2 linked regions of the Rhodobium gokarnense genome follow. The protein of the gene in region 2 binds, or shares a complex with, the protein of the main gene of each other region. Links are inferred from orthologs where the notes say so. Each region holds a gene or a part of one and is shown on either strand. Other genes may lie near its edges.

Region 1 (3,901 bases), on a different replicon or contig from region 2:
CTGACTTTTCAAGTCGGCGTTAAAAGGGTCCTCAGGCGTATTTGGCCTGAACTTCATCGGCGACCGCTTGCGGCACCTGCGAATAGTGATCGAACTGCATCGTGTACTGGGCCCGGCCCTGGCTCATGGAGCGCAGCGTGTTGACGTAGCCGAACATGTTGGCGAGCGGCACCATGGCGTTGACCACGGTGACGATGCCCCGGTTTTCGGTGCCGGTGATCTGGCCGCGCCGGGAGTTCAGGTCGCCGATGATGTCGCCCATATACTCGTCCGGGGTGACCACCTCGACCTTCATCATCGGCTCCAGCAGCTTCGGACCCGCCTTCTGCAGCGCCTCGCGGAACGCGGCGCGGGAGGCGATCTCGAACGCCAGCACGCTGGAGTCCACGTCGTGGTAGGCGCCGTCGATGAGGGTCGCCTTGATGTCGACCACCGGGAAGCCGGCGATCACACCCGAGCCCATGACGCTCTCGATACCCTTGGAAACGCCGGGGATATATTCCTTCGGCACGTTGCCGCCGACGATCTTGGATTCGAACTGGAAGCCCTCGCCCGGCTCACCCGGCTCGATGACCAGCTTGACGCGGGCGAACTGGCCCGAACCGCCGGACTGCTTCTTGTGGGTGTAGTCGATCTCGTGCAGCTTGGTGATGGTCTCGCGATAGGCGACCTGCGGGGCGCCGATATTCGCTTCCACCTTGAATTCGCGCTTCATCCGGTCGACCAGAATGTCGAGGTGAAGCTCGCCCATGCCGGCCATGATGGTCTGGCCGGATTCCTCGTCGGTCTTGACCCGGAAGGACGGGTCCTCGGCGGCGAGGCGGTTGAGGGCGATGCCCATCTTTTCCTGGTCGGCCTTGGTCTTCGGCTCGATGGCGATCTCGATGACCGGCTCGGGGAATTCCATCCGCTCCAGGATCACCGGCTTCAGCGGGTCGCACAGGGTGTCGCCGGTGGTGGTGTCCTTGAGGCCGGCAATGGCGACGATGTCGCCGGCATAGGCCTCCTTGATGTCCTCGCGGTGATTGGAGTGCATCTGCATCATGCGGCCGATGCGCTCGCGCTTTTCCTTCACCGTGTTGAGGAGCGACACGCCGGTCTCCAGCTTGCCGGAATAGATGCGGCAGAAGGTCAGCGAGCCGACGAACGGGTCGTTCATGATCTTGAAGGCCAGCATCGACAGCGGCTGGTCGTCGGACGAGACGCGCTTGGTCTCTTCCTCGGTCTTGGGATCAATGCCCTTGATCGCCGGCACCTCGATCGGGCTCGGCAGGTAGTCCACGACGCCGTCGAGGAGCGGCTGCACGCCCTTGTTCTTGAACGCCGAGCCACAGAAGATCGGCACCAGCTCGTTGGAAAGCGTGCCCTTGCGGATCAGCGTCTTGATGGTGTCGATGTCCGGCTCTTCGCCCTCGAGGTAGGCCTCCATGACGGCCTCGTCGAGTTCCACGACCTGCTCGACGAGCTTCTCGCGGTATTCCTTGGCCCTGTCGGCGAGATCGGCCGGGATCTCCTCGTCATGGAACGAGGCGCCGAGGTTCTCGGCGTCCCAGATCACCGCCTTCATGCGAAGCAGGTCGACCACGCCGGCAAAATCGGATTCCGCGCCGACGGGGAGCTGCATGACGGCGGGATTGGCGCCGAGGCGCTTCTTGATCATCTCCACCGAGCGGTAGAAGTCCGCGCCCAGCTTGTCCATCTTGTTGACGAAGATCATCCGCGGGACGTGGTACTTGTCGGCCTGGCGCCACACCGTCTCGGTCTGCGGCTCGACGCCCGCATTGGCATCGAGGAGCGCGATGGCGCCGTCGAGAACGCGAAGCGAGCGCTCGACCTCGATGGTGAAGTCGACGTGGCCCGGGGTGTCGATGATGTTCAGGCGCTTGTCCTGCCAGTGGCAGGTCGTGGCGGCCGACGTGATCGTGATGCCGCGCTCCTGCTCCTGCTCCATCCAGTCCATGGTCGCCGCGCCGTCATGAACTTCGCCGATCTTGTGGCTGCGACCGGTATAGAAGAGGACGCGCTCGGTCGTCGTCGTCTTGCCGGCATCGATGTGCGCCATGATGCCGAAATTCCGGTAGTCTTCGATCTTGTGGGTGCGGGCCATGGGGTCGCTCTCTCGACGTTCGTGCTACCAGCGGTAATGGGAGAAGGCGCGGTTCGCTTCCGCCATGCGGTGCGTGTCTTCGCGCTTCTTCACCGCGTTGCCGCGGTTGTTGGAGGCGTCCAGCAGTTCGCCGGACAGCCGCTCGACCATCGTCCGCTCGTTGCGGCCGCGCGCCGCCGTGATCAGCCAGCGGATGGCCAGCGCCTGGCGGCGCTCGGAACGAACCTCGACCGGCACCTGGTAGGTCGCGCCGCCGACGCGCCGGGAGCGCACTTCGATCTGCGGCATGACGTTGTCGAGCGCCTGATGGAAGATCGACACCGGCTCCTGCCGGGTCTTGTCCTCGATCACGTCGAAGGCGCCGTAGACGATCGCCTCTGCGGCCGACTTCTTGCCGTCGCGCATGATCGAGTTCATGAACTTGGTGACGACGATATCGCCGAACTTCGGGTCCGGAATAATATCGCGCTTCTCTGCACTGTGGCGACGAGACATTCCCGCTTCCCTCGCTTACTTCGGCCGCTTGGCGCCGTATTTCGACCGGCGCTGCTTACGATCCTTGACGCCCTGCGTATCGAGCACACCGCGCAGGATGTGGTAACGGACGCCCGGCAAGTCCTTGACGCGGCCGCCGCGGATCATCACCACCGAGTGCTCCTGCAGGTTATGCCCCTCGCCCGGGATGTAGCCGATCACCTCAAAGCCGTTGGTGAGGCGCACCTTGGCGACCTTGCGAAGCGCCGAGTTCGGCTTCTTCGGGGTGGTCGTGTAGACGCGCGTGCACACGCCGCGCTTCTGGGGGCAGGCCTCCATGGCCGGCACCTTGTTGCGCTTGGGCGGGCTTTTCCGCGGCTTGCGGATCAGCTGTTGAATCGTCGGCATCCCTTGCCTTCTCCGTATCCAGCTCAAGATCCTCCGCAACAGGGAGAACCCTGCGCGAACGAACAACGCCGCCCCGCTCCCGAAAGAGGATGCGGAGGGCGCCTTTAAACAACAGAGGATCACGATCCGTATGGACGCGATCTTGTGTCCGGCTAATCTCGCCAAAAACGCGGCAGCGTTTAAGTCTTCCGTCCAGTCCTCGTTGCGGACCGGATCAACCCGACTTACCACCTGCCGTGAAAGTGGGCGGAACCTAGTCGTTTCAGGATTCCGCGTCAACCCCACCGTGCCCGTTTTTTGCCCAAGAGCCGGCGTTTTTTCTGGCTGCGCGGATGGCCGGGCGCGAATGCCGCAGGCGGGGAATCTTTACAAATCCATGACGGCGATCCGCGCAATATCGTTTCGCCAATGTATACCAAAGCGAAAGATCGGCAATCGGCGCCGGCGCGGCCATCGGAGACCGGCCCTCCCGGTCGGCGCGCCCGGACGGGAAAACGAGGCCCGATCCGTAAACCATGTCGGCGGAATCACCCGCCGGAGCAGCGCCTGATTCCGGCAGGCGCGAAAAGCGATTCCCTCGCCGGGGCCGACACTTGGGGCCAAAACCGGAATCAGTCCGTGAAAGCGATGACCGCCATCTTGCCTTCCATCGCATCGCGATAGGCCTGCAGGAACGGCTCCTCCTCCGGCACGTCGGTGAGGATGCCGATCTTGTCGAGCTCGGCCTCCACGAAGCCGTTTTCGCCGAGCGCCTCCAGCGTGCGGCGCACCGCGCCGTCGTCGTCGGGGGCACCGAGGACGACGTTCACGGCCGTGCCCGGCCCCCGGTCCTCCGATTTCTCCCGCCAGGCCCGGCCGATGAGGATGTAGACCGTCGGCGCATTGTCCTGTTCCATGGATATCTCCTTGTGA
Region 2 (2,807 bases):
GAAATCACCTGGTCGACGATGCCGAACTCCTGCGCCTTCTCCGCCGTCATGAAATTGTCGCGCTCCAGCGCCGCCTCGATCTTGTCGAGCTCCTGGCCGGTGTGCTTGCCGTAGATCTCGTTGAGGCGCTTCTTCAGCGCCAGGATCTCCTGGGCGTGCAACATGATATCGCTGGCCTGGCCGCGGAAGCCGCCGGACGGCTGGTGCACCATGATGCGCGCGTTCGGCAGCGCAAAGCGCATGTCCTTCTCGCCGGCCGCCAGCAGCAGCGAGCCCATCGAGGCGGCCTGGCCGAAGCACAGGGTCGAGACCGCCGGGCGGATGAACTGCATGGTGTCGTAGATGGCAAGGCCGGACGAGACGATGCCGCCGGGCGAATTGATATAGAGCGCGATTTCCTTCTTCGGGTTTTCCGATTCCAGGAACAAAAGCTGGGCGCAGACCAGCGTCGCCACCGTGTCCTCGATCGGCCCGGTGATGAAAATGATGCGCTCCTTCAGGAGCCGGGAAAAAATGTCGTAGGCCCGCTCGCCGCGGTTGGTCTGCTCGACCACCATGGGGACCAGGGAATTGACGGTGTAATCGACGGGATCGCGGTCGGCCATAAACAGTCCTTGTCGTCGTCGCGGCGGGGCGGTCCCCGCCTTGCGCGGTGCGATCGGGGGGCGGCCCCGATTCGGATCGGTGTCTGGTCCTATTTAGTCAAACGCCGCCCGATAAAAAAGCGTCATTCGACCGCCGTGGTTAGCGGCCCGGCCGCGCGGCACCGGAAGAGCCGGAAAGGGCGCCCGGGCAAAAGCCGTTCGGGGCGCCCTCCCAATGGCGGTCACTTCTTGGTGTCGTCCTCGGCAAAGAGCTCGTCCTTGGTGACGGTCTTTTCCTCCACCTCGGCGAGCTCCAGCAGATAGTCGATGACCTTGTCCTCATAGATCGGTGCGCGCAGGCTCGCCATCGCCGTCGGGTTCTGCTGGTAGTACTCCACCACCTGCTTTTCCTGGCCCGGGAACTGGCTGACCTTCTCATAGAGGGCCCGCTGCATTTCCTCTTCGGTGACCTTGATCTCGTTGCGCTCGCCGATCTCCGACAGGACGAGACCGAGGCGGACCCGGCGCTCCGCGATGGTCATATACTCCTCGCGCGCCTTCTCCTCGGTGGTGTCCTCGTCCTCGAAGCTGTGCTTGGCCTGCTCCATGTTGTTGGTGAGCTGGCCCCAGATCTGCTCGAACTCGCTCTGCAGCAGGGTCGGCGGCAGCTCGAACTTGTGCAGCTCGTCGAGCTTGTCGAGGAGCTGGCGCTTGACCTTCTGGCGGCTTTCGCCGGCGAACTCGTTCTCGATCTGCTGCTTGACGGTCTCGTTGAGCTTGTCCATCGATTCGATGCCGAAGCGCGAGGCGAAGGCATCGTCCAGCACGACCTCTTCCGGCGCCGCCACTTCCTTGATGACGATGTCGAACTCGGTCTCCTTGCCGGCCAGATGCTCGGCCGGATAGTCCTCCGGGAAGGTCACCTTGATGGTCTTCTCGTCGCCGACCTTGACGCCGACGATCTGCTCCTCAAAGCCCGGGATGAAGCGGCCGGAGCCGAGCACGATCTGCCCGTTCTCGTCGCTGCCGCCCTCAAAGGCCTCGCCGTCGAGCTTGCCGACATAGGAAAGGGTCACCCGGTCGCCGTCCTCGGCGGCAGCGCCCTCTTCGCGCGGCGCGTAGCTCTGGTTGCCTTCGGCAATCTGGCGGACCCGCGCCTCGACCTCCTCGTCGGTGACCTCGGCCACCGGGCGCTCGATGCTGATCGACTTGAAGTCGCCGAGCTCGAATTCCGGCAGGACCTCGTACTTGATCTTGAAGGTCAGGTCGCCGTCGCCATTGAGAACCCCTTCAAGGGTCTCGTTCTCCACGTCGACATCCGGCTGGAAGGCCGGCTTCTCGTCCTTGCCGTCGATCGAGGAGCGGATGGTTTCGGTGATCGTCTCGTTGACGATCTCCTTCATGGCCTCGGTGCCGTAGACGCGCTTCAGATGGGCGAGCGGAACCTTGCCCGGGCGGAAGCCCGGCAGCCGGACGCGGTCCTTCACGTCCTCCAGGTATTTGACAAGACGGCTGTCCAGCTCGTCGGCGGGAACGACGACGGAAAGCTCCCGCTTCAGCCCCTCGTTCAGGGTCTCGTTGATCTGCATTACGTGCTCTGTCCTTACGTATCGCGCGTCTGAATGTTCGCCGAACCGCCCGACCGGCCCTCAGGGGCCGTGGGGTTCGCTCGGGAGCAGCTTTGGGGGTACCGGCGGAAAGCTTGGTGCGGGCGGAGGGATTTGAACCCCCACGGCTTGCGCCACCAGGACCTAAACCTGGCGTGTCTACCAATTCCACCACGCCCGCAACGGGCGCCCGAACCGACCGAAGCCGAGGCGCCGCCTCTATATCACCCGATGTTCGGCCATCAAAGGAAAAACGGCGCTTTTCCATCACAAAAGGGCCGCAGGGCCGCCGCGCGGGGCGCGGCAGCGGGGCTCATGGGGCGCCGTTTCGAACGCAAGGCGTTCGCAAGCCCGAACGGGAGCCGGCCGGCCAGGCCGCCCCATCGCAGCGGCGGGCGAAGCGAACGCGCGTGAGATCAATAAAAAACGGCGCCTCAGATTTTGGCCAACGCCCAGATGACACCTGTGGTCGCAACCGCGAACCAGACAAGGGTCATCGGCAGCCGGTCGACGTCGAAGCCGGCTTGATAAAACAGCACCGCGCCGATGGCGACGGCGATCGCTGCAAAGATTTTCATGGGTCCTCGTGCCTCCCGTTCGAAAACGGAACACTTCG

Evidence for each region.
Region 1: the proteins of tig (region 2) and rpsG are in contact, whole or in part, in a crystal structure (PDB 3GTY), measured with the Thermotoga maritima proteins. The link is inferred for Rhodobium gokarnense from one-to-one orthologs. Residues at the interface, in WP_004081061.1 of Thermotoga maritima: Glu122, Val124, Val129, Leu130, Tyr133, Glu188, Gly259, Ile262, Tyr263, Glu266, Ser270, Glu273, Gln274, Glu277, Arg308, Gln311, Ile312, Ser315, Tyr316, Glu325, Arg329, Arg336, Leu363, Phe366, Trp367, Arg373, Leu377, Arg381, Leu384, Glu387; in WP_004081843.1 of Thermotoga maritima: Lys34, Lys52, Lys55, Glu59, Arg62, Gln63, Glu66, Asn67, Lys69, Val71, Arg95, Ala109, Lys110, Lys111, Gly112, Arg113, Pro114, Glu117, Glu121, Ile124, Ala125, Tyr127, Asn128, Asn129, Thr130, Gly131, Lys135, Asp139, Arg142, Met143.

What each region holds. Positions count from the first base shown.
Region 1 is NZ_JAOQNS010000023.1:112-4,012, forward strand. Bases 868-3,675 are described here. They hold rpsG (30S ribosomal protein S7), read right to left. Parts: upstream 2,603-3,675; coding sequence 2,132-2,602; downstream 868-2,131. Other genes in these bases: fusA (elongation factor G), read right to left, coding at 868-2,107; rpsL (30S ribosomal protein S12), read right to left, coding at 2,618-2,989; M2319_RS23070 (transcriptional regulator), read right to left, coding at 3,601-3,675. Also shown: more of fusA, read right to left, coding at 32-867; more of M2319_RS23070, read right to left, coding at 3,676-3,885.
Region 2 is NZ_JAOQNS010000004.1:312,053-314,859, reverse strand. It holds tig (trigger factor), read right to left. Parts: upstream 2,174-2,807; coding sequence 827-2,173; downstream 1-826. Other genes in the region: M2319_RS09060 (hypothetical protein), read right to left, coding at 2,626-2,769; M2319_RS09075 (ATP-dependent Clp protease proteolytic subunit), read right to left, coding at 1-605. UniProt on the Bacillus subtilis protein: Involved in protein export. Acts as a chaperone by maintaining the newly synthesized protein in an open conformation. Functions as a peptidyl-prolyl cis-trans isomerase.